2 regions of the Xanthomonas sp. SS genome follow, and region 2 is predicted to be linked to the other one. Evidence: predicted binding sites of a transcription regulator. Region 2 holds the regulator's gene; the other holds the start of a gene.
What was found. Region 2 encodes FliA, which starts transcription of late flagellar genes. Its sites were predicted from a motif close to TAAAGTTTNNCNNNCNNNGGCCGATAA; they were not measured.
Positions count from the first base shown of each region.

Region 1 (15,157 bases), 1.5 Mb from region 2:
CAGGCGCGCGGCGCGCGCATCGGCGGGGCTGGCGCCGGTCGCTGCGGCGTCCCCGGACTCCATGGTCGCCAGCATGGCTTCGACACCGTCCGCGAACGCGGACCGCACCGTTTCCGGCTCGCGTGCGGCATCGCCGCCCAGCGCGGCCATGGTGCAACCCGCCGCGCGGGCATCGCGGTGCGCGCGCGACACGTAGCGGCGGACGAATTCCGGCGCGTCGACCCCGTCCACCAGCATCACGGTCTGCGCGATCCCGCATGTCGTCGCCTCCGCCATCAGGTCGGCCTTGGACGGGAAGTGCTTGTAGAAACCGCCGTGGGTGAAACCGGCGGCGGCCATCAGATCGGCGACGCCGATGCCCTCGTAGCCGCGCTCGCGAAACAGCGCGGACGCGGTTTCGACGATATGCGCCCGGTTCGCCTGCGCCTGCGCCTTGCTGACCTTCATCGTGGATGCCCTCCAGCGTCGCTTTTTCAGGCGCAAGGATACATTGATGCCAGTCATCATCAAAATATTGAAAAATAAGATTACGATCATCATCATTAAGTGGCTTGCTTCGAAGCGCCGGTTGCGCCCAGCGCGCCGCCGCCGCACCACCGGCCATGCCCTCGTGGCCGCACCTTCCCTTTGACCCGAAGAGACCACTCGCATGAGCACTACCTCCACCGTCCTCATCACCGGCGCCTCCAGCGGCATCGGCGCCGTCTACGCGCAGCGCTTCGCCCAGCGCGGCCACGACCTGGTGCTGGTCGCACGCGACAACGCGCGCCTGGACGCGCTGGCCGCGCGCCTGCGCGCGGAACACCAGGTCGCGGTCGACGTGCTGCAGGCCGACCTGACCGCACAGGCCGACCTGGCCGCGGTCGAAGCGCGCCTGCGCGACGACGCGCGCATCGGCATCCTCATCAACAACGCCGGCATGGCCCAGTCGGGCGGTTTCGCCGAGCAGACGGCGGACGGCGTCGAACGCCTGCTTGCCCTCAACACCACCGCACTGACCCGGCTGGCGCTGGCGATCGCGCCGCGTCTGGCGCAGTCCGGCAGCGGCGCGATCGTCAATATCGGCTCGGTGGTCGGCCTGGCGCCGGAATTCGGCATGACCGTGTACGGCGCGAGCAAGGCCTTCGTGCTGTTCCTGTCGCAGGGCATGAGCCTGGAGCTGGCGCCCAAGGGCGTGTACGTGCAGGCGGTGCTTCCGGCGGCCACCCGCACCGAGATCTGGGAGCGCGCGGGCATCGACGTCAACACGCTGCCCGAGGTGATGGATGTGGAAGAGCTGGTCGATGCGGCGCTGATCGGTTTCGATCGCCGCGAGCTGGTCACCATTCCGCCGCTGCACGACGCCGACCGCTGGGACGCGCTCGACGGCGCCCGGCAAGCGCTGCTGGGCAGCATCCGCCAGGCCAATGCCGCGCAACGCTACCGGCCGGCGGCCTGAAGCCTGCAACCCTGCATCTGGCGCGATCGAGGCGATCATCATGCAAACGCAACGCGATAGCTGGGTGCTGATCAGCGGCGCATCGAGCGGATTCGGCGAGGAGTTCGCCAGGCAGTACGCGGCGCGCGGCCACAGGCTGATCCTGGTCGCGCGGCGCCTGGACCGGCTCGATGCGCTGGCGCAGGCGTTGCGGCAACGGCACGGTGTCGAGGTCCTCGTCGAGCAGGTGGACCTGTCGCAGATCGCGGCAGTGCGCGGGCTACACGCCGGCCTGCACACGCGTGGCATCGAGGTCGAGGTGCTGATCAACAATGCCGGGCATGGACTGCAGGGGCCGTTCCTGGATGGCGACCTGGAGCCGGCGTTGTCGATGATCCAGCTGGACATCGCCAGCCTGACCGCGATGACCCACCTGTTCGGCCAGGACATGCGCCGGCGCCGATGCGGCAAGATCCTGCAGGTGGCCAGTCTGCTGGCCTACCAGGGCGTGGAAAACTTCGCGGTGTATTCGGCCGCGAAGGCCTACGTGCTGCGCCTGGGCGAGGCGCTGCATCGCGAGTTCGCGCGCGATGGCGTCACCGTCGCCACGCTGTGCCCGGGATTGACCGACACCGGCTTCGCGCGCGTGGCCCAACAGCGGATCACGCCGCAGTTGAACGCCTTGATGATGCAGACCCCGCCGGTGGTGCGCGCCGGCATGCGCGCGCTGGATGCCGGCCGCATCAGCGTGGTGCCCGGGCTGATCAACAAATTGAATGCGGCCTTCATGTGGGCGACGCCGCGCTGGATCCACCAGGCCGTGCTGTCGCGCATCCTCAACCGGTGACCGCCATGCGCCCGGGTTTCCGTTCGCTGTCGGCCCTGGCCTCGCTGCTGTTCCTGGCGATCGCCTGCACCTGGATGTTCTCGCCGGACACGATGCTGGCGAACTGGGACATCGTCGCCTCGCCATCGGCCGAGCTGATGGCGCGACGCGGGGCCGCGCTGTATGCGGGCCTGAGCGTGATGTTGTTCATGGCGCGCGGCGCGGCGCCATCGCCGGCGCGTTCAGCGCTGGTGGCGGGCTTGGTCACCGCCTGTTCCTTGCTGGCGGCGCTGGGCATCGGCGAACTGGCCAGCGGGCACGCGGGCCGCGGGATCCTGGTCGCGGTCGTGCTCGAAATCGTCTTCGTTCTCGCATTCGTTTTCGTCAGGGAAACATCATGAAAGCGTTCTTCATCGAAGGCTACGGCAACAGGCATCCGGGCCGGATCGGCGAACTGCCCGAACCGGAGGTGCGCGACGACGAGGTGCTGGTCGAGGTGCATGCCGCCGGCGTCAATTTGCTCGACGCGAAGATTCGCAAGGGCGAGTTCAAGCTGATCCTGCCGTACCGCTTTCCGCTGGTGCTGGGCAACGACGTGGCCGGCGTGGTGCTGCGGGTCGGGGCCGGCGTGCGCCGCTTCAAGCCGGGCGACGCGGTGTATGCGCGTCCCGACCAGACGCGCATCGGCAGCTTCGCCGAACGCATCGCGGTCAAGGAAAGCGCGCTGGCATTGAAGCCTGCCAACCTCGGCATGGAAGAAGCCGCCTCGGTTCCGTTGGTCGCGCTGACCGCGTGGCAGGCGCTGGTCGAGACGGCACGGCTGCGGAAGGGCCAGAAGGTGCTGATCCATGCCGGCTCCGGCGGCGTCGGCAGCATCGCCATCCAGCTCGCCAAGCACCTCGGGGCCTTCGTCGCGACCACCACCGGCACCGACAATGTCGCCTGGGTGAAGGCGCTGGGCGCCGACCTGGTGATCGACTACCGGACGCAGGACTTCGCGACCGTCGTGCACGGCTACGACGTGGTCCTGAACAGCCTGGGCAGCGACGTGCTGGAAAAATCCCTGCGCGTGCTGAAACCCGGCGGCACGCTCATTTCCATCTCCGGCCCGCCGGACCCGGACTTCGCCGTGCGACAGGGACTGGCGTGGCCGCTGCGGCAGGCGATCCGTCTGCTGAGCGGAGGCATCCGCAGGAAGGCCAAGCGGCACGGCGTCAGCTATGCCTTCCTGTTCATGACCGCCAACGGCGAGCAGTTGCGCGAGATCGGCGCGCTGATCGAGGCCGGCAGCATCAGGCCGGTGATGGATCGGGTGTTCCCGCTGGAGGAAACCGCGCAGGCCCTGGCCTGTGTCGAGAGCGGACGCGCCAAGGGCAAGGTGGTGATCAGGGTCGGCCAGCGCTGAGCGTTGGCCGACCCGCGCGCGCCTCGCGCTACAGCGCCTGCAGAATCAGCGAATGCCAGCCGGTGCGATAGGTTTCGTAGCCGGGCGAGGCCGCATGCGCGATGCAGTGCGGGCGCCCGTTGAGGTCGCTCAGCACGGCGCCGCGCGGCTGCTTGAACAGCGCGTCGCGGCCCTGGAATTCGATCCGCTCCTGCAGCATGCGTCCGGCCGAGTCGGCCAGGACCTGGCCGCGCTGGTCGACGATGCAGACCCGGCTGCGGCCCCATTCCTGCTCCGACAGCGGCGTGCGCTGCACCACCGTCTGCGCCAGCGCGTCCCAGCGGAACACGATGCCGAGCACGCCCAGCACGCGGCCGTCGACGCGGCCGCCGTCGCGCACCGTGCACGAGTACACCAGCACGCGTTCGCCATCGGCCAGGGTGCTGGCATGCACGTCCTGGAAGCCGAATTCCTCGCCGCTGCGGGTGCGCGTGGCGTCTTCGAACCACGCCTGCCCGGACACGTCGCTGCCGGCCGAGGCGTACTGCTGCGGCCGGCCGTTGGCGAGGATGCGGCCGTCGGTGCCGGCCAGCACCAGGTCGAAGTAGACGGTGTACGAATCCAGGATCTGGCCCATGCGCCGCGACGCGTAGGCGAGTTCTTCGTCGCCGCGGCCGGGACGCGCGGCGGCGACGATGGCCGCGTCGGTCGCCCACCAACGCACGTCGCAGCTGCGTTCGTAGAGGTTGCGGTCGATCAGGTCGATATTGCTCAGCGCCAGTTCGCTCAGGCGCGTGCGGCGCACGTCGTCTTCCAGTCGCTGCAGGGTGTGGCGCATGTCGGCGCTGGTGCTGGCGGCGACCTTGTCCAGATCCTGGGTGGCATCGGCGACGCGCCGCGACAGCACGTCCATTTCCTGCGCGATGACGCTGAAGCCGCGCCCGGCCTGGCCGATCCGGGCCGATTCGATGCGGGCATTCATCGAGATCACGTGGGTGGTGCGGTTGATCTCGTCGATGCGCTGCAACGACTGGCGCAGCTGTCCGAGCAGTTGATCGGACAGGCCGACCACGGAGCGGATATGGTCGTCGATGCCCGCTTCGGTGGGTTTGGCTGGCAGGTTCATTGGCGCTGTCGGTGGGAGGGGAGGGAACAGCGGACGCAACGTGGGATAAGGGAGGTAGCGGCCGCGAATGCATCGGCTTTAGCGCCGATTGCGCTGGCCTGCGTTGCCGGAATGCGTTGCCGCGCCTGGCTTGCACCGCTGCCGGCGCGGCCGCGGCAAGGCCGAACTCGTCTACCATCTGCCCCAGGACCGGCGCCGTCGGACCATTGGTACGCGCCCAGCGCCGTGCCGGCTTGGGCATGGAGTGCGGATGGAAGGCTTGATCGTGTTGGCGGTGGTGGCGGTACTGGCGGTACCGATCCTGATGATCATGATGCTGGTGGCGCTGGCGGGCGTGCGCCGGCGCGTGGCGGTGCTGGAACTGCAACTGGCGCAACTGCGAGGCGCCGCGCCGCGGGCGGCGCAGGCCGATGTCGGGTTCGCTGCCGACGCCGATACCGATACCGAAGCCGAATTCAATGCCGGGTTCGAGGACCGCGCTGCGGCCGAGGGTCCGTTCTTCGTCACCGCGCCTGTCGCCACCGCACCCGCAGCGACCACGCCACCGCCGCTTCCGCCGCAGTTCGCAACCCGCGCATCGGCGGTGCGCGACGTTGCGGACACGGATGCCGACATGGGCGTTGCGCCAGCGCCCGAGACCTACGTGCCGCAGGGCCCAGGCCCGATCGAGCGGCTGCTGGCCGGCACCAAGCGCTGGTTCACCGAAGGCAACGTGCCGGTCAAGATCGGCATGCTGGTGCTGCTGGCCGGCGTCGCCGCGCTGCTGAAGTACGCCGGCGACCAGGGCTGGCTGCGCATGCCGATCGAACTGCGCTACGCCGGCATCGCCGCCGCGGCGCTGGCCGGCCTGGGCTTCGGCTGGCGCCAGCGCGAACGCAAGCGCAGCTTCGCGCTGGCCTTGCAGGGCGGTGCGATCGGCGTGTTGCTGCTGACCGTGTTCGCCGCGTTCAAGCTGTCCGGGCTGATTCCGGCCGGCGCCGCGTTCGCGCTGAGCATCGTGCTGGTGGCCAGCATGTGCGTGCTGGCGGTGTTGCAGGAATCGCGCACGCTGGCGGTACTGGCCACGCTGGCCGGGTTCCTGGCGCCGATCTGGCTGTCCACCGGCAGCGGCAACCATGTCGGCCTGTTCTCCTATTACGCGGTCTTGAACGCGGCGGTGTTCGCGATCGCCTGGTACCGGCCGTGGCGGGTACTCAATCTGCTCGGGTTCGGCTTCACCTTCGGCATCGGCACGCTGTGGGGCGTACTGCAGTACCAGCCGTCAAAGTTCGCCAGCACCGAGCCGTTCCTGCTGCTGTTCTTCGCCTTTTACCTGCTGATCCCGATCCTGTACGCGCGGCGCCAGCCGGCCACGCGCGGCAACCTGGTCGACGGCAGCCTGGTGTTCGGCACGCCGCTGGTCGCGTTCTCGCTGCAGGCCGGGCTGCTGCGCGGCGAGGGCCTGCCGCTGGCGCTGTGCGCGCTGGGCCTGGCGGCGGTGTATGCGTTGCTGGCCGCGGCGCTGATCCGGCGCGAACGCTTCGCGGTGCTCGGCCAGGCCTATGCGCTGCTGGCGGTGGGCTTCGCCACGCTGGCGGTGCCGCTGGCGCTGTCCGCGCGCGCCACCGCCAGCATCTTCGCGCTGGAAGGCGCGGCGCTGGTGTGGCTGGGACTGCGCCAGCAGCGCTGGTTGCCGCAGTTCACCGGCGCCGGCCTGCAACTGGCCGCGGCGATCGGTTTCGTGCTCGGGCTGGACGTGGCCTGGCACGACGTCCATGCGCTGGCCAATGCCACCTTCATGAGCGGCGCGTTGCTGGCCCTGGCCGGTCTCGCCAGCGCCTGGAGCTATCGCCGTGCCGGCGCCGACACGCCGGCGCTGGCCTATTACCTGTGGGGCCTGGCGTGGTGGTGCGGGATCGGCGTCGCCGAGATCGAACGCTTCGTCGCGGCCGCGGCGCAGGCCGACCTGTTGCTGGCGTTCGTCGCGCTCAGCGGCTGGCTGGCCGCCGAGGCGCAGCGCCGCTGGCCGGCGCGCGCGCTGGCCGCGACCACGCTCGGCGGGCTGCTGCTGGCGCTGCCGCTGGCAGTGCTGCAGGCGGACGCGCACGGCCAGCCGTTCGCCGGGCATGGCGCCTGGGCGTGGACGCTGTTCGCGGTGCTCGGCGTGCGCAGCCTGATCTGCCTGCGCGGCAGCGGCGGCTGGGTGGCGCGCGCGGCGCAATTCGCCTGGTGGCTGGTGTGGCCGTCGGTGCTGTCGATGCTCGGCCTCTGGCTGGCGCAGCGCTTCGCCCTGGCCGAGGGCTGGCAGTGGGCATTGCTGCTGGCGCCATGGCTGGCGGCGGCGGCGTTGTCGCTGCTGCGCTGGCCGTGGCTGGCGGCGCCGCTGGGTGAGGATTTCGACCGTTGCCGCACGGCGCTGCAGGGCAGCTATTTCGGCCTGCTCGGCCTGGCCTGGCTGTGGACGCTGTGCGTGCCCGGCGCCAGCGCGCCGCTGCCGTGGGTGCCGCTGCTCAATCCGCTGGAACTGAGCCAGTTGCTGGTGGTGGCGCTGGCCGCGCGCTGGCTGTGGTCGGCGACCGCGCCGGCCCTGTTGCGTGCGCAGCGCCTGCAACTGCTGGCCGCTGCCGGATTCCTGTGGGTCACCAGCGTGACCCTGCATGCGGTGCACTACTGGGCGCCGGTGCCGTGGGCGTCGCTGTTGTCCGCCGGCGTGGCGCAGACCAGCCTGACCGTGGTGTGGAGCGTGCTCGGCGTACTGGGCTGGGTGCTCGGCTCGCGCCGCGGCCAGCGCGGCCTGTGGCTGGCCGGTGCGCTGCTGATGGCGGTGGTGCTGGGCAAGCTGCTGCTGGTGGATCGCGGCAACCTCGGCAATGTCGCCGGCATCGCCTCGTTCATCGCCTACGGCCTGCTGTGCACCGTGGTCGGCTATTTCGCGCCGGCGCCGCCGCGCGCCATCGAACCGGCCGAGGAGGCCCATCCATGAAACGCCTGATCATTCCGGCCGTGCTGCTGGCATTGCTGCCGGTGGCTGCCTTCGCCGCCAGCCAGCGCGACGACTACGTGCAGCAATGGCCGCTGACCCTGCAGGATCCGGCCGCCGGCGCCTACCGCGTGCAACTCGACGATGCGGTGTACCGCAGCGCGCACCTGGCCTCGCTGGGCGACGTGGAGGTGTTCAACGCGGCCGGCGATCCGCTGCCGTCGGCGCTGTTCGCGGCCGAACTGGCCGAGACCACGCCGCGCCGGCAGCCGCTGCCTTGGTTCCCGCTGCCGGCCGTGGCCGGTGGCGGTGCGGACAACCTGGAGCTGATCGCCGAGCGCGATACCGACGGCAGCGTGCGCCGCATCCGCACCCGCATCGCCAGCAGCGCCACGGCCAGCGCCGAAGCCGGTTGGTTGATCGATGCCAGCGCGCTGCGCGAGCCGTTGCGCGCGCTGTCGCTGCAGTGGGCGGCCGATGCGCAGCCGCGGCAGGCGCGCTACCGGGTCGAGGCCAGCGACGATCTGCGCGACTGGGAACTGCTGGTGCCGGAGGCGACCCTGGTCGACCTGGCCAACCAGGGCAAGCGCCTGCAGCAATTGCGCATCGCCATCGATCGCCAGGTGCGCTACCTGCGGCTGCTGCCGTTGTCCTCGCCGCCGCTGCCGACGCTGACCGGGGTGGAGGCCGAACTGGCGCCGGCGCCGGTCGCCGCCGACTGGCACTGGCAGCAACTGGATGCGCTGCAGGCCGATCCGGCGCAGCACAGCTTCGACTTCGTATCGCCCGGCCGCTATCCGGTCGCGCAGCTCGACATCGCGCTGCCCGGCAACAGCGCGATCGAATGGCGCGTGCAGAGCCGCGACAGCGCCGAGGCGCCGTGGCAGGACCGGGCCGGGCCGTGGGTGGCCTACCAGGTCGGCGCCGGCGCCAGCCGCTCGCCGCCGCAGGCGCTGACCCAGCCGGTGCGCGACCGCTACTGGCGGCTGCTGGCCACGCAGGATCCGGGCCGGCAGCGGCCGGCGCTGCGCCTGGGCTACCAGCCGGAAACATTGATCTTCCTGGCGCAGGGCATGCCGCCCTACGCGCTGGCCGCCGGCAGCGCGCGCACCCAGCGCGCTGCCGCGCCGTTGGCGACCACGTTGCAGGCCCTGCGCGCGCAACGCGGCCCGCAATGGACGCCGGCCACCGCCACGCTTGGCGCGGCGGTGCCGCTGGCCGGCGCCGCCGCGCTGCAGGCGCCGGCGACGCCACGCGACTGGAAGACCTGGCTGCTGTGGGCGCTGCTGGTCGGCGGCGCGCTGATCGTGGTCGGTTTCGCCTTCAGCCTGTTGCGCAAGCCGGCCGCGCCCGGCGCGGGCTGATCGGCTCGGTACCGCCACGCCACGCGCCCGTCGCGGCGTGGCCACCTCTGTGCGCGCGTGGTTTTGCCCGCGCCGCAGCGCTGCGGCCGCACGCTGCGCGATGTCTCGATTTGCCGCTGCGCGGCCGACGCCGGACAATGCCCGTCTCGGCACCGCCCGCGCGCGCTGGCGCCAGCGTGCCTGCAGCGGAGGTTCCGATCGCCGCGCCTATGCTGCGCACGGCCTCCTCTTTCCTCAGCAACCCCACGATAGCGAGCAACCGACAATGCCCATCCTGCGAATGACCGATCTCGACCTGTCCGGCAAGCGTGTGCTGATCCGGCAGGACCTCAACGTGCCGATCGACGACAACGGCCAGATCACGTCCGAGCAGCGCATCCTGGCCTCGGTGCCGACGCTGCGCCACGCGCTCGAGCAGGGCGCGGCGGTGATGGTGACCTCGCACCTGGGCCGGCCCAAGGAAGGCGTGTGGACGCAGGCCGATTCGCTGGCGCCGGTCGCCGCGCGGCTGACCGCGCTGCTCGGCACCGAGGTGCCGCTGCTGCGCGATTGGGTCGACGGCGTGGACGTGCAGCCGGGCCAGATCGTGCTGCTGGAGAATTGCCGCATGAACGTCGGCGAGGGCAAGGACGACGAGGCGTTGTCGCAGAAATATGCGGCGCTGTGCGACGTGTTCGTGATGGATGCGTTCGGCACCGCGCACCGCGCGCAGGCGTCCACCCACGGCGTGATCAGGTTCGCCCCGATCGCGGCCGGCGGCCCGCTGCTGATGGCCGAGCTGGACGCGCTGGCCAAGGCGCTGGAGCACCCGGCCAAGCCGCTGCTGGCGATCGTCGCCGGCAGCAAGGTCTCGACCAAGCTGGAGCTGCTGTCGAACCTGGTCAACAAGGTCGAGCAGCTGATCGTCGGCGGCGGCATCGCCAACACCTTCATCGCCGCGGCCGGCTATCCGGTCGGCAAGTCGCTGTGCGAGCCGGACCTGCTCGACACCGCGCGCAAGATCGTCGCCGACGCCAATGCGCGCGGCGCGGCGATCCCGCTGCCCACCGACGTGGTGGTGGCCAAGCAGTTCCTGCCCGACGCCGAAGCCACGGTGAAGGCGCTGGCCGAGGTCGCCGACGACGACCTGATCCTGGACATCGGCCCGCAGACCGCCGCGCACTACGCTGAGTTGATCGCCAAGGCCGGCACCGTGGTCTGGAACGGCCCGGTCGGGGTGTTTGAGTTCGATGCGTTCGGCCACGGCACCGAAACCCTGGCGCGCGCCATCGCCGCCTCGCCGGCGTTCTCCATCGCCGGCGGCGGCGACACCCTGGCCGCGGTCGACAAGTACGGCATCGCCGAGCAGGTGAGCTACATCTCCACCGGCGGCGGCGCGTTCCTGGAGTTCCTGGAAGGCAAGACCCTGCCGGCGGTGGCGGCGCTGCAGGCGCGCGGCGCGTGAGCGCGAACACCCTGTTCTTCGACCTGGACGGAACCCTGGTCGATTCGGAGGCCGGCATCGTCGGTAGCATCCGCCACGCGTTCGCCGAACTCGGGCGCGCGGCGCCCGAGCCGCAGCAACTGCGCGCCTGGATCGGGCCGCCGTTGCGCGACAGCTTCAACGACTACTTCCCCGGCGACCCGCCGCTGGTCGAGCAGGCGCTGTCCCTGTACCGCGAGCGCTACGACGCGCAGGGCTGGCGCGAGCACACCGTGTTCCCGGAGATCGGCGCGGCAGTTGAGGCATTGGCCGCGGCCGGCCATCGCTTCGCGGTGGTGACCTCGAAGAACGAGCGCTTCGCCCGGCGCATCGTCCAGACGCTGCCGTTCGCCGCGCATTTCGAGGAGATCGTCGGCGCCAGCGACGACGGCCAGCGCCGCTTCAAGCCGGACCTGATCGCCGAGGCCTTGCGGCGGCTGTCGCTGCAGCCGGCGCAGTGCGTGATGATCGGCGACCGGCGCATGGACATCGAGGGCGCCAACCACCACGGCATGCGCAGCATCGGCGTGCTGTGGGGCTTCGGCGACGCGGCGGAACTGCGCCAGGCCGGCGCCAGCGCGTTGGCGCAGGTGCCGGCGCAGTTGCCTGGCTTGGTTGCTTGACGGCGGGGATTCGGGATTGGGGATTCGGGATTCGTAAAAGCGGGTCCTGTTGCCGAATCCGCGCATTCGCGTCATTGCCGGTTCCAGGTGCGCTGCCCGGCCTGCGTCGCGTGCGCCGGGCGCAGCGCCAGACCACTGCGTGGCGTGTGTGTCCGGCGGTTGGCGGCTTCGCCTGACAGGGCCGGCAACAGCGCAAGAGAGCTGAGCCTGGGCTTGCCTGGCATGGCGCCCGCGCCAGGGCTGGGCGCGGGCGAGGCAGCGCTGGCGCGGCTTCGAGTCCGCATACTGTCCCGCACTGTCTGCAAGACATGCATGAATCCGCGGTCGCCTATGTCGATTCGCCATCCTGCGGTAGCGGCGCCTGTGCTAGTTTTGACGGCTTTTCCAGGGAACGACGTCTCATGATCGAACGCCAGCGCCGCACCAAGATTCTCGCCACCCTCGGCCCGGCCACGGATCCGCCCGGCGTGCTCGAGGACCTGTTCCGCGCCGGCGTCAACGTCGTGCGCCTGAATTTCTCCCACGGCGACCCGTCTGGCCAGGCCAAGCGCGCCGCCGAAGTGCGCGCCGCCGCGCAGCGCGTGGGCAGCGAAGTGGGCATCCTCGCCGACCTGCCGGGGCCGAAGATCCGCATCGAGCGCTTCGCCGCCGGCAAGGTGGCGCTGAAGGCCGGCGCGCGCTTCGACCTGGTCGCCGATCCCAACGCGCCGGCCGGCGACGAGCACCAGGTCGGCGTCAGCTACCTGGGCCTGCCCAACGACGTCAAGCCGGGCGACGTGCTGCTGCTCGACGACGGCCTGCTGCAGTTGCAGGTGGTCGAAGTCGACGGCGCGCGCATCGTCAACACCGTGCTCAACGACGGCATGCTGTCCGACCGCAAGGGCCTGAACAAGCAGGGCGGCGGCCTGTCGCTGGGTGCGCTGACCGAGCGCGACAAGGAACTGATCGGCATCGTCGCCAAGATCGGCGTGGACTTCATCGCGGTGTCGTTCTGCCGCAACGCGCAGGACATGCACGACGCGCGCCGCATCGCCCGCGAACACGGCTGCGAGGCCGCGCTGGTGTCCAAGATCGAGCGCACCGAGGCGATCGAGAACCTGAGCGAGATCGTCGAGGCCAGCGACGTGGTGATGGTCGCGCGCGGCGACCTGGGCGTGGAGATCGGCGATGCCGAACTGCCGGGCCTGCAGAAGAAGATCATTCGCGAGTCGCTGGCGCAGAACAAGGTGGTGATCACCGCCACGCAGATGCTGCAGTCGATGGTCGAGAACCCGATCCCGACCCGCGCCGAGGTGCTGGACGTGGCCAACGCGGTGATCGACGGTACCGACGCGGTGATGCTGTCGGCCGAGACCGCCGCCGGCGCCTACCCGGTCAAGGCGGTGCAGGCGATGGCGCGCATCTGCCTGGGCGCCGAGCGCCAGTTCGAGATGGACACCGACTTCGAGGCCGCGCAGCGCAACCTCGAGCGCGCCGACCAGGCGATCGCGATGGCGACGATGTTCCTGTCCGAGCACATCGGCCTGAGCGGCGTGGTCACCCTGACCGAATCCGGCGGCACCCCGCGCTTCCTGTCGCGGTTCCGTTCGAAGATGCCGATCTACGCGTTCACCCGCCACGACGGCGCGCGCCGCGGCATGGCGATGATGCGCGGCGTGTTCCCGATCAACTTCGACAGCCGCGGCCTGACCCCGCGCGAAGCGGCACGTGCGGCGATCCGCCTGCTGGTCGAGGCCGAGCGCATGGGCCCCGGCGACCGCGTAGTGTTCACCAGTGGCGAGCACATGGAAACGCACGGTGCGACCAACACCCTGCGCCTGCTCGAAGTCGGCCCCGACGGCCGCGCCAGCGGCCTGGGCGAGCTGTAGCCGCAACCGCGCCGCCAACGCCGGACCACGACCGCGCGCTGCGTCTGCAGCGCGCGGTTTTTTTTGCCTGTCCGGCGGGCGCTGCCGGTCGCCTGCCGCTGCGCGCGAATGCGCATGCGGTCGCGGATTGCGTCTACCGGATGGAAACGGTTGCAGGCATTCCGTGAAGGAATCGGTAGCGTTTGCCGCGATATACTTCGGGTTTCCCCCCGTGCCATAGGAATTCCATGAGCATCGAACAGCTTGCCGAAACCGCACAGGCGATGGTCGCCCCGGGCAAGGGCATCATCGCGATCGACGAATCCACCAGCACGATCGCCAAGCGCTTCGCCAGCGTCGGCATCGAGAATGTCGAGGAGAACCGCCGCGCGTATCGCGAGCTGCTGCTGACCACGCCGAAGCTGAGCGAGCACATCTCCGGCGCGATCCTGTACGACGAGACCATCCGCCAGAAGACCAAGGACGGCGTGCCGTTCCCGAAGTACATGGCCGAGCACGGCATCATTCCCGGGATCAAGGTCGACAAGGGCACGCATCCGCTGGCGGGCATGCCCGGCGAGCTGATCACCGAAGGCCTGGACGGCCTGCGCGCGCGCCTGGAGGAGTACTACAAGCTCGGCGCGCGCTTCGCCAAGTGGCGCGCGGTGATCACCATCGGCGAGGACATCCCGTCGGGCGTGTGCATCGAGACCAACGCCCACGCGCTGGCGCGCTATGCGGCGCTGTGCCAGGAGCAGGGCCTGGTGCCGATGGTGGAGCCGGAAGTGCTGATGGACGGCAACCACGACATCGAGACCTGCTACGAAGTCACCGAAGCCACGCTGCGTTCGCTGTTCGGCGCGCTGTACGAGCAGAACGTGGTGCTGGAAGGCACCATCCTGAAGGCCTCGATGGTCATCGCCGGCAAGGACTGCGACGAGCAGGCCAGCGTCGAGGAAGTGGCCGAATCCACCGTGATGTGCCTGAAGAGCACCGTGCCGGCGATCCTGCCGGGCATCGTGTTCCTGTCCGGCGGGCAGACCGACGAGCAGTCCACCGCGCATCTCAATGCGATGAACCAGATCGGCACCCTGCCGTGGCCGCTGAGCTTCTCCTACGGCCGCGCGATGCAGCAGGCCGCGCTGAAGCTGTGGGCGCAGGACATGAAGGGCAACTTCGCCAAGGCGCAGCAGGTGGTCTACGACCGCGCCAAGGAAAACGGCCTGGCCGCCCTGGGCAAGTGGCAGGACTGAGGTCCGGCTAGAAGCGCACGAAAAACGCCGGCATCGCCGGCGTTTTTCGTTCTGTATCCCTTCTCCCGACGGGAGAAGGTGCCCCGAAGGGGCGGATGAGGGTACGGGGGCGTAGCCCCTAATGAAGCCGGTTAGCAACGCTACCGCAAACCGCACACCCCAAACTCAAGGCCTCAAAGCAGCCGGCGCATGAAACCGGTAACCGCTATTACGCAGCGTCTTCACCGGCAGCGGCCGCCCACTGATCTCCTCCACCCGCCGCCGCAGCCGGTACATCTGCGTGTCCAGCCGGCGCCGATCGTGGTCGAGGAAGTTCGCACCGAGCGCCTCGGCGATTTCGCGGTGGCCCACGCTTTCGCCGGCGCGGCTCATCAGGCACTTGAGCACCAGCAGATCCTGATGCGAGAGCGGAACCGACGGCGCGTCGGGCACGTTCAGGCGTGCGGCACCCAGCTCCAGCATCCAGCAGGCGTTTTGCAGGCCCAGGCGCCGGCCGAGCGCGGCCAGGGTCGCGGCCAGTTCGTCCAGATCGGCGCCTTTGCCCAGGTAATGGTCGGCGCCGATGTCGAGGCCGGCGACGCGATCGCGGCTGGTGTTGCGCGCACTGAACACCACGATGCCGAGCCGTTGCGCGCCTTGCCGCAGTTCGCCGATCAGGTCCAGGCCGCTGCCGTCGGGCAGTCCGACGTCGATCACCGCCAGGCCATGGCGCAGCGGATCGAACCGTTGCCAGAATTCCCCGACGTTGGCCGCGCACGTCGTGGCGTAGCCGAGATCCTCGAGGAATTCGCCGAGCTCCTCGCGCAGCACGGGCTCGTCTTCAAGCAGGATCACCTCGCCCATCGCGGCAAACTCTTGGTGCATCATTGGTCGCTGTGACTCAACCGGGTTCGGCG
Region 1 is NZ_CP051190.1:1,148,207-1,163,363, forward strand. It holds gene HEP74_RS04855 (TetR/AcrR family transcriptional regulator) at 1-447, opposite strand, end outside; gene HEP74_RS04860 (SDR family NAD(P)-dependent oxidoreductase) at 650-1,438, shown strand; gene HEP74_RS04865 (SDR family NAD(P)-dependent oxidoreductase) at 1,479-2,264, shown strand; gene HEP74_RS04870 (hypothetical protein) at 2,270-2,644, shown strand; gene HEP74_RS04875 (NADP-dependent oxidoreductase) at 2,641-3,648, shown strand; gene HEP74_RS04880 (methyl-accepting chemotaxis protein) at 3,677-4,753, opposite strand; gene HEP74_RS04885 (DUF2339 domain-containing protein) at 5,004-7,715, shown strand; gene HEP74_RS04890 (DUF3999 domain-containing protein) at 7,712-9,076, shown strand; gene HEP74_RS04895 (phosphoglycerate kinase) at 9,342-10,520, shown strand; gene HEP74_RS04900 (HAD-IA family hydrolase) at 10,517-11,161, shown strand; gene pyk (pyruvate kinase) at 11,563-13,029, shown strand; gene HEP74_RS04910 (class I fructose-bisphosphate aldolase) at 13,257-14,261, shown strand; gene HEP74_RS04915 (response regulator transcription factor) at 14,427-15,104, opposite strand.
Region 1: a site for FliA is predicted at 4,808-4,834, ahead of HEP74_RS04880 (methyl-accepting chemotaxis protein). Genes of this name have one in related genera too.

Region 2 (15,157 bases):
CGCAGGGGCTGGGCGCGCTGGCGGCCAACATTTCCCCGATGCTCAGCGATCGCCAAGGCCGCCTGTGGATGGGCACCCGCGGCCGCGGCGTGCAGCGCTGGCTGGGCTATGGGCTGATCCAGCATTGGGAAGAACCGCAGGGACTGGCGACCGGGCCGACCTGGTCGATCCTGCGCAGCCGCGGCGACGGCCGCCTGTACGTCGGCAGCGAAATGGGCGCCAATGTGCTCGACCCCGACAGCGGCCGCATGCTGCCGCTGACCGACGGCGACGGGCAGGCGCTGCGGCAGACGGTGCAACTGGTCGATGCCGCCGACGGCACGCTGTGGCTGGGCCAGTCGTCCGGGCGGGTGTTGCGGCTGGACCGCGGCAGCGGCCGCATGCTCGAGCAGACCAAGGTGCTGTCGGCGATGAAATGCATGTTCTTCGACGATACCGGCACCCTGTGGATCCTGACCACCCGCGGCCTGTTCCTGCTGCCGGCGGGCGAACGCAGCGCGCAGCCGGCGCGCGACCTGCCGCGCGACCAGTTCGTCGGCGGCGGCTACGATGCGCGCGGCCGCTTGTGGCTGGTCGGCAAGAACGGCCTGTACCTGCGCCAGGCGCAGGGCTGGCAGTCGATCCGCCTGCGCGGCCCCGCCCTGCCGGATGCGGAGCTGGACAAGTTCAGCATCGGCGCCAGCGACGACCTGTGGCTGTCGTTCGGCGATGTCGGGGTCTGGCGCGGGCGTTTCGAGCCGCGCAGCGCCAGCGTGTCGCTGCGCAAGGTCGACGACCCGCTGCTGGCGCGGATCGTGCCCTACGTGCTGCGCCAGGACCGGCAGCAACGGCTGTGGGTCGGCAGCAGCCAGGGCCTGGACCTGTGGTCGGGCGGGCGCTGGATCCGGGTCACCCAGGCCGATGGCCTGCTGTGGGACGACACCTCCGAATCGGCGTTCTTCGAGGACAGCGACGGCTCGGTGTGGATCGGCAACAGCAAGGGCGTCAGCCAGATCCTGGAACCGGCGCGGCTGTTCGCCGCGCGGCCGCTGCGCCTGCAGTTGCTGCGCGCCACCCGCGCCGGCAAAACGGTCGTCGCCGGCGCGCAGCTGCCTTGGTCGCAGCAACCCATCGAATTCGCCTTCTCCGCCCCCGGCGCGGTCGGCGGCAGCGACACCATCGGCTTCCGCTACCGCCTCGAGGGCCTGCAGGAGCAATGGGCCAGCACCCAGCAGGCGCATCTGACCTACACCCTGCTCTCGCCCGGCCGCTACGCGCTGGAGGTACAGGCGCTGGACGAACGCCAGCGCGCGCGCAGCAATGTGGTGCGCCTGGAGTTCACCATCCTGCCGCCGTGGTGGCGCAGCCCGCTGGCGTGGATGGTGTACCTGCTGGCGGCGGCATTGCTGCTGACCGTGGTCTGGCGCTGGCGGGTGAAACAGTTACTGGTGCGCGAGCGCACCCTGGCGCGGCTGGTCGCCGAGCGGACCCAGGAACTGGAGCACGACAAGCGCGAACTGGAGCAGGCGCGCGCCGCGCTGGCGCTGAAGTCGGTGCGCGACGACCTCACCGGCCTGCTCAACCGGGTCGGCATCCTCGACGCGCTGGCGGTGCAGATCCAGCGTTGCCGCAACGACGGCAGCCCGTTGGCGGTGGCGATGATCGACCTGGACCACTTCAAGCAGATCAACGACCAGCACGGCCATCTGATCGGCGATGCGGTGCTGGCACGGGTCGGGCGACGCATGAACGCGAACCTGCGCGGTGCCGACCTGATCGGCCGCTACGGCGGCGAGGAACTGCTGGCGGTGCTGCCGGGCCTGCTGCCGCCGGCGCAGAACCGGCTGCGCGCCCTGCACCAGGTGATCGGTGCCACCCCGTTCCTCACCGACGCCGGCCTGCTCGAGGTCACCGCCTCGATCGGCGTGGCCTGGTACCGCGAGGACGAGTCGGTGCAACAGTTGCTCAGCCGCGCCGACGACGCCCTGTACCGGGCCAAGCATGGCGGCCGCAACCGGATCGAACTGCACCTGGACCCGGCCCTGGGCGCCAGCGTGCCGCGCTGAGCGGCGCCGGCTCAAGCCCGGCAGCGGCGCGGCCGATAACAGACAACGCGCTACGCGCCGCGCGCGCGGCGTCATGGCCATCGGCCGCTGCGAACACCGCATGCAACCGTCGCTCTCCTTCTCCACTTCTTGCCCGGTGCCGCACGCGATGTCGGATTTCCTGCCAGTCCCCGCCGATGACTGCCGCGGCGCACGCGGCGGCTGAGGAGCCGGGCATGCGCGCGCGCCGGCGCGGCCTGCGGTCGCTGCAGGCCCTGCTGCTGTGGCTGGCCGTGGAGCTGCTGGCGGCCGGGGTCGCCCGCGCGCAGTCGATTCCCTTGCGCCGTTACGCCCACGACCAGGGCCTGCTCGGCCTGGCCGACACCTGCCTGCTGCAGAGCGGCGACGGCAGCCTGTGGGTGTGTACCGAGAGCGGGCTGTACCGCTTCAATGGCCATCGCTTCGAACAGGTGCCGCTGCAGGGCCAGCGCGGCCATTCCATCAGCGCCGCGAGCGAGGACGCCGAGCACCGGTTGTGGGTGGCCACCTTCGACGCGCTCTACGTCGACGACGGCACCCAGCTGCGCCGGCTGAGCGCGCAGGAGACCGGGCCGCTGCACAAGAACAAGCTGCGCCTGGCCAGCACGCCCTGGGGCATGGTGCTGCTCAGCGGCCAGCAGGCGCTGCGCGCGGTGGCTGGCCACGACGGACGCTGGCAGCTGCGACCGCTGTTCGACGCAGCGACCCTGGCGCGGCTGCCGCAGCTCGGCAAGCTCGCCGCGGCGCAGAGCGAAGGCGACGATCTTTGGCTGGGCTGCGACCAAGCGCTGTGCCGGGTCGCCGCCGATGGCTCGGTGACGGTCTACGGCCAGGCGCAGGGCCTGCCGCCCGATCGCTGGCGGCATGTCGTGCGCGACCGCGACGGCGCGCTGTGGCTGCGCGGCGACCAGCACGTGATGCAGTTGCCGGCCGCGGCCGAGCGTTTCGTCGCGCGGCCCCCGCCCGGGGTCGGCCTGCGCCAGGTGGGCGGCCAGACCCAGATCCTGCTCGATCCGCAGGGGCGCGTGCTGATCCGCACCGGCCAGGGCCTGGCGCGCTGGGAATACGACCGCTGGCGCCAGTTCGACCGCGGCAACGGCCTGCCCGACGCCGGCATCCTGGTGCTGCTGTTCGACCGCGCCGGCGACCTGTGGATGACGGTGGACGGCGAAGGCGTAGTGCGTTGGAACGGCTACGGCTGGATCGAGAACTGGGATGTCTCGCAAGGCATGAGCACCGCGCCGACCTGGAGCATCCTGCGCAACGGCGACGGCGCGCTGCTGCTCGGCAACGAAGCCGGCATCAACCGCCAACGCCATCCCGACCAGCGCTTCCAGCCCTGGCTGGCGGACGCCGGGCTGCAGGTCATCAGCCTGCAGAGCGCGGCGGACGGATCGCTGTGGAGCCTGGGCTCGCTGGGCGAGCTGCGCCACCACGACAGCCAAGGCCGCCTGCTGCGCAGCTATCCGCGCCTGGGCGCCACGATCAGACGGCTGTTTCTGGACGCCGGCGGCCGGATCTGGATCCTCTCCGCGGATGGCCTGTACCTGCTGCAGCGGCCGCAGTCGCACGACCTGCCGCAGCGGGTGCAGGCGCTGCCTGGCGGCGAGTACTCGGACATCCAGCAGCGCCGCGACGGCAGCCTGTGGCTGAGCGGCGCGGCCGGCGTGTTCCGGCTGCGCGGCAACACCTGGACCCCGATCCGGCTGCAGCTGGATGGCAAGCCGGCGCAGCCATGGGTCAGCAAGCTGCTGATCCAGGAAGACGGCCAGGTCTGGGCCGCGCTGTACAACCCGGGCGTGTGGCAGGGCCGGCTCGACGGCGACACCCTGCAGTTGCGGCCGAGCGCGCAGTCCGAACAGCGCGAGCTGCAGATCTACCTGATCCGGCGCACCCGCAACGGCTGGATCTGGATCGGCCACAACCAGGGCGTGGACGTCTACGACGGCCGCCGCTGGTCGCGCCTGACCCAGTCGCAGGGACTGCTGTGGGACGACATCTCCGAATCGGCGTTCTTCGAGGACCACGACGGCTCGGTGTGGATCGGCACCAGCAAGGGCGTCAGCCACATCCTGGCCCCGCAACGCCTGTTCCAGGCCAACGCGCCAGGGGTGACGCTGAGCGAATTCAGCCGCGGCGGCCATCCGATCGCGGCCGGCGCGCGCCTGCCCTGGAACCAGGAGCCGCTGCACATCGAGGCCGGATCGCCAGACCTGTACGACGACCGCAACCGGGTCTCGCTGCGCTACCGCTTCGAAGGCGCGCATACGCAGTGGATCTACACGCCCAACTTCGAGATCGAACATCCGCCGCTGGCGCCGGGCGACTACACGTTCGAACTGCAGCTGCTCGACGCCTACCGGCACAGCGCCTCGGCGCCGGTGCGGGTGGCGTTCTCGGTGGCGCCGGTGTGGTGGCGCAGCCAGACCATGCTGGCGCTGTACGCGCTGCTCGGCGGCGGGCTGGCGATCGCCGCGCTGCACTGGCGCGAGCGCCGCCTGCGCCAGCGCGAGCGCCACCTGGCCGAGCTGGTCGCGCTGCGCACCCAGGAACTGGAGCACGACAAGCGCGAACTGGAGATCGCCCGCGCCGCGCTGGCGGTGAAGGCCTCGCACGACTCCCTGACCGGCTTGCTCAACCGCGCCGGCATCCTCGATGCGCTGGCCGCGCAGATGCGCCACAGCCTGGCCGAGCAGCAGCCGCTGGCGGTGGCGATGATCGACCTGGACCACTTCAAGCGCATCAACGACACGCACGGCCACCTGATCGGCGACGCGGTCCTGACCAAGGTCGCGCAGCGCCTGAACGCCAATCTGCGCGAATCGGACCAGATCGGCCGCTACGGCGGCGAGGAACTGCTGGGCGTACTGCCCGGACTGCCGCCCCCGTCCCACGAGCGCTTGCAGAACCTGCGCGTGGCGGTCTCCGGGCATCCGCTGCAAGTCGGCACGCAGCACCTGGCGGTCACCGCCTCGATCGGCGTGGCCTGGTACCGGCAAGGCGAGAGCCTGCAGCAATTGCTGGCCCGCGCCGACGATGCCCTGTACCGGGCCAAGCACCTGGGCCGCAACCGCGTGGAACTGCAGCAGGACTAGGCTGCGTCGGCGCGGCGGAGCGCGCCGCGGGCCGCCGTCCGGCGAACGGTACGGTCCTTGCAGGAGGCTGGGTTGAATCCCCTGCCCGGCGCGCCTCACCGTCATGTCCGAAAACGAAGAAGGCACCGAAAAAACCGAACAACCGACCGAAAAACGCCTGCGCGAGGCACGCGAGCAGGGCAACATCCCGCAGTCGCGCGAACTGGCGACGGCGGCGGTGTTCAGCGCCGGCATCTTCGCCCTGATGGGCATGTCCGGCTCGCTGGCGGCCGGCGCGGCGAACTGGATGAAGGCCGCGCTGCGCCCGGATCCGCGCCTGCACGACAACCCGGACGCGCTGTTCGGCCACTTCGGCGAATTGCTGCTGGGGCTGCTTTGGGTGACCCTGCCGCTGGTCGGCATCTGCGTGGCGGCCGGCTTCGTGGCGCCGATCCTGATGGGCAGCCTGCGCTTCTCCGGCGCGGCGCTGATCCCCAAGTTCGAACGGCTCAACCCGATGGCCGGGCTGTCCCGGCTGTACGGCCCGGAAAGCCTGGCCGAACTGTTCAAGTCGATGCTGCGCATGGGCTTCGTCGGCGGCGCCGCCGCCCTGTGCATCTCCAACAACGTGGACGGCCTGCGCAGCCTGATGCGGCAACCCCTGGAGACCGCCATCGGCGACGGCCTGGGCTTCACCCTGCACCTGCTGCTGTACACCGCCGGCGCGCTGGCGCTGCTGGCCGCGATCGACGCGCCGTACCAGAAGTGGAACTACACCCGCAAACTGATGATGACCCGCGACGAAGTGCGCCGGGAAATGAAGGAAAGCGAGGGCAGCCCGGAGGTCAAGGGCCGCATCCGGCAGATGCAGATGCAGCTGTCGCAGCGGCGGATGATGGAGGCGGTGCCCAGCGCCGACGTGGTGGTGGTCAACCCCACCCACTACGCGGTGGCGCTGAAATACGAAAGCGGCCGCATGCGCGCGCCGACCGTGGTCGCCAAGGGCGTGGACGAGCTGGCCTTCCGCATCCGCGAAATCGGCGAGCAGCACCGCGTCGCAGTGGTGTCTGCGCCACCTTTGGCACGCGCCTTGTATCGGGAAGGGCAACTCGGCAAGGAAATTCCCGTGAGACTGTATTCGGCGGTGGCGCAGATCCTCTCCTACGTGTACCAGCTGCGCGCCTGGCGCAGCGGGCCGATGCCGCCGTTGCCGCCGCTGGAGGTCGATGAATTCGCCCCGGGGAGCAAGCCGTGAGCCAGCCCGCCGCGCAAATGAACACGCGCAAGATGATGGACATGATCAAGCACGGCCTCGGCGCGCCGGTGATCGTGATGGCGATGCTGGCGATGGTGGTGGTGCCGCTGGCCGCGCCGGTGCTGGACGCCCTGTTCACCTTCAACATCGCGATCTCGCTGATGGTGCTGCTGGCGGTGGTCTATGTGAAGCGGCCGCTGGAGTTCAGCATCTTCCCGATCGTGCTGCTGATGACCACGATGCTGCGCCTGGCGCTGAACGTGGCCTCCACCCGCGTGATCCTGATCAACGGCCAAGACGGCCACGGCGCCGCCGGCAAGGTGATCGAGGCGTTCGGCCAGTTCGTGATCGGCGGCAACTACGCGGTCGGCATCGTGGTGTTCGCGATCCTGACCATCATCAACTTCGTGGTCATCACCAAGGGCGCCGGGCGCGTGTCGGAAGTGACCGCGCGCTTCATCCTAGACGCCATGCCCGGCAAGCAGATGGCGATCGACGCCGACCTCAACGCCGGCCTGCTGACCCGCGAAGAGGCCAAGGCCCGGCGCGAGGAAGTCCGCGAGGAAGCCGACTTCTACGGCTCGATGGACGGCGCCAGCAAGTTCATCCGCGGCGACGCCATCGCCGGCATCCTGATCCTGTTCATCAACCTCATTGGCGGCATGGCGGTCGGCGTCCTGCAGCACGGCATGCCGGTGGGCCAGGCCGCGTCCACCTATACCCTGCTGTCGATCGGCGACGGCCTGGTGGCGCAGTTGCCGGCGCTGCTGGTGTCCTCGGCGGTGGCGATGCTGGTCACCCGCGCCTCGCGCTCGCAGGACATGGGCGCCTCGATGATGGGCCAGGTGTTCGGCCAGCACAAAGCGCTGGCGGTGGCCGCGGCGATCCTGGGCCTGGTCGGCCTGGTCCCGGGCATGCCCAACGTCGCTTTCTTGACGCTGGCGCTGATCCTGGGCCTGCTGGCCTGGAAAATGTGGAAGCGCAGCCTGCTGCCGGAAGAAGCCAAGCCGGATCCGGCGCAGCAGGCGGCCAGCGCCGGCGCCCAGGCCAACGCCGAACTGGGCTGGGACGAACTGCGCCCGATCGATCCGCTGGGCCTGGAGGTCGGCTACCGGCTGATCCCGCTGGTGGACAAGACCCAGGGCGGCGAACTGATGGCGCGGATCAAGGGCGTGCGCCGCAAGCTGACCCAGGACATCGGCTTCCTGATCCCGCCGGTACACATCCGCGACAACCTGGAGTTGCCGGCCAACGCCTACCGCCTGCTGGTGCACGGCGTGCCGGTGGCCACCGCCGACATCCACCCCGATCGCGAACTGGCGCTGGACCCGGGCGGCGCGCTGGGCAAGATCGACGGCATCGCCGGCAAGGACCCCGCGTTCGGCCTGGATGCGATCTGGATCCAGCCGCACCAACGCGCCCAGGCCGAGACCATGGGCTACACCGTGGTCGACCCGGCCACGGTGATCGCCACCCACCTGTCGCACCTGATCCGCGAGCACGCCCCGGAACTGCTCGGCCACGAAGAGGTGCAGCAGCTGCTGGCCACGCTGGCCAAGAGCGCGCCGAAGCTGGTCGAGGACCTCACCCCGAAGGCGCTGCCGCTGTCGGTGGTGGTGCGTGTGCTGCAGAACCTGCTGATCGAGAAGATCCCGGTGCGGCAGCTGCGCAAGATCGTCGAGGCGCTGGTCGAACAGGCCCCGCAGAGTCAAGAACCCGGCGTGCTCACCGCTGCGGTGCGCAACGCCCTGGGCCGGTTCATCGTCCAGGAAATCTCGGGAATGTCCGCCGAACTGCCGGTGTACACCCTGGCCCCGCAATTGGAACGTGTCTTGCAAGACTCTACCCAAGGCAACGGTGCCGCGCTGGAACCCGGCCTGGCCGAGCGGCTGCACCAGAGCCTGGCCGAATGCGTCAGCAAGCAGGAAGCGCGCAACGAACCGGCCGTGGTGCTGGTCCCGGCGCAAGTCCGCGCCGCGCTGGCCAGGCTGGTCCGCCACAGCGTCCCCTCGCTGTCGGTGCTGTCCTACAGCGAGGTACCGGAAGACAAGCGGCTGAAGCTGGTGGGAACGATCAGCTGACAGGCAGGGATTGGTGATTTGGGATACGGGATTCGCAACAGCGGACCCCGCGAGCGGAGAGAGACAGCAGTGAAACGATCGAAGACAACCAGAGCAAGGCGACCGGATACCAGCCACGTAACGGCGGCATCCGCGACCAATCCCCAATCCCCACTCCCGAATCCCGGCGTCCACCCATGAAGATCAAACGCTTCGTAGCCCCCGACATGCGCACCGCGTTCCGCATGGTCCGCGACGAGCACGGTCCGGATGCGGTGATCCTGTCCAACCGGCGCACCGACGAAGGCATCGAGATCGTCGCCGCCAGCAACTACGACGAAGCCCTGGTGCAGCAGGCGCTGGACGCGGCGCGTCCGGAAGAGGCGGCGCCGCGGCTGCAGGTGTCGGCCGCCAATCCGGCGCCGCGTGCGGCCAAGGCCGCCGCCAACCCGGCGATGGCGATGATGGCCGCGATCAGCGAGCGCCGTGCCCCGGCCGCCGCCATGGCCAACGCCGGCAGCACCGCGACAGTGGCGCAGGCCGCACCGGCGCGGCCGCTGACCCAGCCCGCCGCGATCGCCGCCTCGGCGATGCCGGCCGGCACTGCGCCGGCGCCGAGCCGTCCCGCCGCCGCGCCGCGGGCCCCTGCCCGGTCCCCGCCGACGCCCCCTTCGCCGAATTCCGCATTCCGAGGACGTGTTCCGCAACGCACCGATCAGCGTGCCGATGCCCAGCCCGTTCGCCGCCCCGGCCGCCCCGGCCGCCGCCGCCAGCGCCGCCGCGATCGCCGCCGAGGTGCCGGCCTGGCTGGAAGACATCGCCGCCGTGTCGCTGACCCCGGCCGCCGCGACTAGCGCCGCGAACGTCGTGCCGCTGCCGGCCGCCGCGCCTGCGGCCAGCGCCGGGATCCCGGCGCCGCCGACGCTGGCGCCGGTGGCCAGCTTCCCCGTCGCGCAGAACGACGAACAATTGACTCAGCTGCGCGACGAACTGGCGCTGATGCGGCAGATGATCGAGCGCGAGATGAACCGGCTCACCGACGAACGCCTGCGCGGCTCGCCGGTGCGCGCCCAGGCGCTGGAGCTGATGGACGACTACGGCTTCGACAGCGGCCTGACCCGCGACGTGGTGATGCAGATCCCCGCCGACCTGGAACTGCACCGCGGCCGCGGGCTGATGCTGGGGCTGCTGTCCAAGCGCCTGCCGATCGCCCCGCTGGATCCGATCGAGGAAGGCGGCGTGATCGCCCTGATCGGCCCCACCGGCGCCGGCAAGACCACCACCATCGCCAAGCTGGCCTCGCGCTTCCTGGAGCGCCACGCCGCCCGCGACGTGGCCCTGGTCACCACCGACACCATCCGCGTCGGCGGCCGCGAACAGCTGCACAGCTACGGCCGCCAGCTCGGCATCGCCGTGCACGAGGCCGACAGCGACGCCGCCCTGCAGCAGCTGCTGGAGCGCCTGCGCGACTACAAGCTGGTGCTGATCGACACCGCCGGCATGGGCCAGCGCGACCGCGCCCTGGCCGCACAGCTGCACTGGCTGCGCGCCTCGCGAGTGGTCCGGTCCTTGCTAGTACTCCCTGCCAACGCTCATTTCTCCGACCTGGACGAGGTGGTGCGCCGGTTTGCCGGCGCCGATCCGCAGGGGGTGATCTTGACCAAGCTTGACGAAACCGGGCGGTTTGGCAGTGCCCTGTCGGTGGTCGCGGACCACCGGCTTCCCATCACCTGGGTGACCGATGGTCAGCGCGTGCCGGACGACCTGCACCGCGCCAACGCCGCCAGCCTGGTATTGCGCCTTGAAGATTTGCGGCGCGCTGCCGATAAGCCCTGTACTCCGGAGCAGAACCATGCCGTCGCGTGATTACGCCAATCTGACCAATGCCTTCCCCCTGTCGGCAACGCGCAGCGAACCGCTGGGCCCGGTGCGCACGATCGCCGTGACCGGCGGCAAGGGCGGCGTCGGCAAGACCAACATCTCGGTCAACCTGTCGATGGCGCTGGCCGACATGGGCAAGCGCACCCTGCTGCTGGACGCCGACCTTGGCCTGGCCAACGTCGACGTGCTGCTCGGGCTGACCCCCAAATTCACCCTGGCCGACCTGGTCGCCGGGCGCTGCACCCTGGAAGAGGTGCTGATCGACATGCCCAACGGGCTGATGGTGGTGCCCGCCGCCTCCGGTCGCCGGCACATGGCCGAGCTGCCGCCGGCCCAGCACGTCGGCCTGGTCAACGTGTTCTCCGAGCTCAAGCGCGAGCTGGACGTGATGATCATCGACACCGCCGCCGGCATCACCGACAGCGTGCTGACCTTCTGCCAGGCCGCGCAGGACGCGGTGGTGGTGGTCTGCGACGAACCGGCCTCGATCACCGACGCCTACGCGCTGATCAAGGTGCTGTCGCGCGAACGCGGCGTGGACCGGGTGCAGATCGTGGCCAACATGGTCCGCGACCTCAACGAAGGCCGCCTGCTGTACGACAAGCTGAGCCGGGTGTGCGAGAAGTTCCTCGGCGACGTGTCGCTGAATTACCTGGGCTGCGTGCCGCAGGACGACTGGCTGCGCCTGGCGGTGCAGCGCCAGCAGCCGGTGGTCAAGGCCTACCCGTCCAGCCCGTCGGCGCAGGCGATCGCCGAGATCGCCCGCCGCACCTCGCGCTGGCAGGCGCCGACCGTGCCGCGCGGCAACGTCGAGTTCTTCGTCGAACGGATCATCCAGCGGGGGGTCGCCGCATGAACGCCGCCGCCCAATACCGCGCCGTGCAGCGCAACAGCTCCAACGACTACATCGCCCAGCATTCGGACCTGGTGCGGCGCATCGCCCACCACCTGGCGGCGCGACTGCCGGCCAGCGTCGAGATCGACGACCTGATCCAGGCCGGCATGATCGGCCTGATCGAGGCCTCGCGCAGCTACGACGCCGACCAGGGCGCCTCGTTCGAGACCTACGCCTCGATCCGCATCCGCGGCTCGATGATCGATGAGATCCGCCGCGGCGACTGGGTGCCGCGTTCGGTGCACCGCCGCGCCCGCGACGCCGCCTCGGCGATCCGCAAGATCGAGCAGAGCACCGGCCGCGCCGCCGCCGCCAACGAAGTGGCCGCCGCGATGGACATGCCGCTTCCCGAATACCTGCGATTGATGGAAGATGCCGCGCGCGGCCAGGTGCTGAGCCTGGAATCGCGGGTCGAAGACCACGGCGAGCTGGACACCATCGCCAAGGGCGGGCCCAATCCGCAGCAGATGCTCGAGCGCAGCGAGTTCGGGCGCGAACTGGGCAAGGCGATCGCGCTGCTGCCCGAGCGCGAGCAGCTGGTACTGTCTCTGTACTACGAACAAGAATTGAACTTGAAGGAAATCGGCGCGGTGCTCGGTGTCAGCGAGTCGCGCGTCTGCCAGATCCACGGCCAGGCCACGGTACGCTTGCGCGGACGCTTGAAAGCGTTCGAAGCGGCAGACGCCGGCCTGGAAGACGAAGAATAAGACCCAAGGGAGTTAGCGGTGAACAAGAACATGCGGATTTTGATCGTGGACGATTTCTCGACGATGCGGCGCATCGTCAAGAATCTGCTCGGCGATCTGGGCTTCACCAACACTGCAGAGGCCGAAGACGGCAACAGTGCGCTGGCTGCGCTGCGCTCGGCACCGTTCGAGTTCGTGGTCACCGACTGGAACATGCCCGGCATGACCGGCATCGACCTGCTGCGCAACATCCGTGCCGACGACAAGCTCAAGCACCTGCCGGTGCTGATGGTGACCGCCGAGGCCAAGCGCGAGCAGATCATCGAGGCGGCGCAGTGCGGCGTGAACGGCTACATCATCAAGCCGTTCACCGCGCAGACGTTGCAGGAGAAGCTGGGCAAGATCTTCGAACGCCTGGGAGCGACCGCCTGATGCAAGCCACCGCCGAACGCAGCGCCCTGATCGAACGCCTGCAAGGTGCGCTGGACGCACTGGAGCGCGGCGACGAAACCGCCTGGCGCAAGGAAATCGACACGCTCGCCGCCTGGCGCACGCGGCCGATGATGCAGGGCCTGAGCCGGCTGGCGCGCGACCTGGGCCAGGCGCTCGGCGAGCTGCCGGTCATTCCCAGCGAAGCCGGCGAACTGGACGACGCCTGCTCGCGCCTGGACCACGTGGTGGAGATGACCGAGAAGGCCAGCCACCGCACCCTGGACCTGGCCGAGGAATGCCGCGCGCTGGCCGAACAGCTGCGCGCCGGCGGGCTGACCGGCGACCAGGGCGAGATCCTCGACAAGATCCGCCACAACCTCACCGAGATGGCCCTGGCGCAGAGCTTCCAGGACCTGACCGGGCAGATCATCCGCCGCGTGGCGACCATCGTGCGCCGCGTGCACGAGGGCTTCGGCGCGCTCGGCCTGCCGCCGAAGGAAGACAAGAAGCCCGATGGCAGCCTGGCCGGCCCGGCGCTGGCCGGACTGGACCGCCACGGCGTGTCGCAGAACGACGCCGACGACCTGCTGTCCGGACTGGGACTGTAATGCCATGAGCGCCGTCCCCGACGACATCGCTGCCGACTTCATCATCGAGGCCCAGGAAATCCTGGACCGGCTCGGCGAGCAGTTGGTGTCGCTGGAGCAGGCGCCCGAGGACAGCGACCAGCTCAACGCGGTATTCCGCGGTTTCCACACGCTCAAGGGCGGCGCCGGCTTTCTGGCGATCAACGCCATGGTCGAGCTGTGCCACGCCGCCGAGGACACCCTGGGCCAGGCCCGCGCCGGCCAGGCCACCTTGCAGGCGCGGCACTTCGACGCCGCGCAGCAGTCGCTGGACTACCTGCAGTCGATGCTCGACGCATTCGGCAGCGGCAGCGAACCGCCGCGCGCGCCGCAGCAGCTGATCGCGCAGTTCGCCACCAGCGGCGAAGAAACCGCCGCGCCCAGCGCCAAGGCCGCCGTCGCCGCGCCGCTGCCCGCCGCAGGCGGCAACAGCGACATGATCGACGACGACGAATTCGAAGCGTTGCTCGACCAGCTGCACGGCGGCGCCGCGCCAGCCGCGCTGCCAGTACCGGCCGCCGCGCCGCGGCCGGCGCCGAGCGCCAAGCCCGCAGGTGCGCCGGCCAAAGCCGCCGAACCCGAACACACCGTGCGCGTGGACACCAAGCGCCTGGACGCGATCGTCAACCTGATCGGCGAACTGGTGCTGTCGCGCAACCGGCTCAAGACCCTGCGCGTGCGCCTGCGCGACGAAGAACTGGACCGCGCGGTCAGCAGCCTGGACATCGCCACCTCGCGCCTGCAATCGGCGGTGATGCGCACCCGCATGCAGCCGGTCGGCAAGGTGTTCTCGCGCTTCCCCAAGGTCGCGCGCGACGTCGCCCGCTCCCTGAACAAGGAAGTGGACCTGGAACTGATCGGCGCCGACACCGAACTGGACCGCAACCTGGTCGAGGCGCTGGCCGATCCGCTGGTGCACCTGGTGCGCAACGCGATCGACCACGGCATCGAGACGCCGGCGCTGCGCGAAGCCACCGGCAAGCCGCGCGGCGGCCACGTGCGCCTGTCGGCGCAGCAGGAAGGCGACTACGTCAGCATCGAAGTGCAGGACGACGGCGCCGGCATCGACCCCGAACGCCTGCGGCAGAAGGCGCGCGAGAAGGGCCTGATCGATCCGGAAGCCGCCGCGCGCCTGACCACCGAGGAATGCCTGCACCTGGTGTTCCTGCCCGGTTTCTCGACCAAGTCCGAAGTCACCGACATCTCCGGCCGCGGCGTCGGCATGGACGTGGTGCAGTCGCGCATCCGCGAACTCAGCGGGCAGATCCAGATCCAGTCCGAACTGGGCCGCGGCAGCCGCTTCCTGATCCGCGTGCCGCTGACCCTGGCGATCCTGCCGACCCTGCTGGTGCAGGCCGGCGACACCGTCTATGCGCTGCCGCTGGCGCGCGTGGTGGAAGTGCTGCACGCGCCGCGCCGCGCGCTGGGCTGGTTCGACGGCCGCGCCGTACTCGACCGGCAATCGCATACCTTGCCGCTGGTGGACCTGCGCCACTGGTTGAACATCGAAGCGCCGGAACTGCCGCTGCTGACCGTGGTGGTGCTGCAGGCCGGCGAATCGCGCATGGGCCTGGTCGTAGACCAGGTCCGCGGCCGCGAGGAAGTGGTGATCAAGCCGCTGCCGCGCGCACTGCGCGGCCTGCCTGGCTACGCCGGCGCGACCCTGATCGGCGATGGCCGGCTGGCGTTGATCCTAGATGTGGATGGGTTGAAGAGCTGATCGAAGGCCGGGATTGGGGATTCGAAGGCTGTCCCGGTGCGGATCGCTGGCTGGCGATGCGACACCCAAAGTGTCATCGGCCTGCCGGTAAGTTCAACGGCGGTTGCCAGCCGCGCTTTCCTGTAGGAGCGGCTTCAGCCGCGACGCCTTACCTGTAACGCGTCGCGGCTGAAGCCGCTCCTACAGGGTGCCGCGCGCTCGCCGATCCGCGGCTCGACCGCCACCGGCCGGGCGTCTCGAATCCCCAATCCCGACTCCCAATCCCGGCCGCCCCATCAAGTCCCTCCCCTCGCTGCCGATATTTCCTGCATGGACAAACTCAGTCTCATTGGCTTGCTGTTGGCGATCGCCTCGCTGGTCGGCGGCAGCATCCTCAAGGGCGCCGGCGTTTCCGCGCTGTGGTCGCCGGCCGCGTTCGTGATCGTGATCGTCGGCACCGTCGCCGCAATCCTGGTGCATACCCCG
Region 2 is NZ_CP051190.1:2,660,250-2,675,406, forward strand. It holds gene HEP74_RS11055 (ligand-binding sensor domain-containing diguanylate cyclase) at 1-2,045, shown strand, start outside; gene HEP74_RS11060 (ligand-binding sensor domain-containing diguanylate cyclase) at 2,261-5,158, shown strand; gene flhB (flagellar biosynthesis protein FlhB) at 5,262-6,392, shown strand; gene flhA (flagellar biosynthesis protein FlhA) at 6,410-8,473, shown strand; partial or broken gene flhF (flagellar biosynthesis GTPase FlhF) at 8,650-10,318, shown strand; gene HEP74_RS11080 (MinD/ParA family ATP-binding protein) at 10,305-11,189, shown strand; gene HEP74_RS11085 (RNA polymerase sigma factor FliA) at 11,186-11,935, shown strand; gene cheY (chemotaxis response regulator CheY) at 11,954-12,346, shown strand; gene HEP74_RS11095 (protein phosphatase CheZ) at 12,346-12,954, shown strand; gene HEP74_RS11100 (chemotaxis protein CheA) at 12,959-14,692, shown strand; gene HEP74_RS11105 (flagellar motor protein) at 15,002-15,157, shown strand, end outside.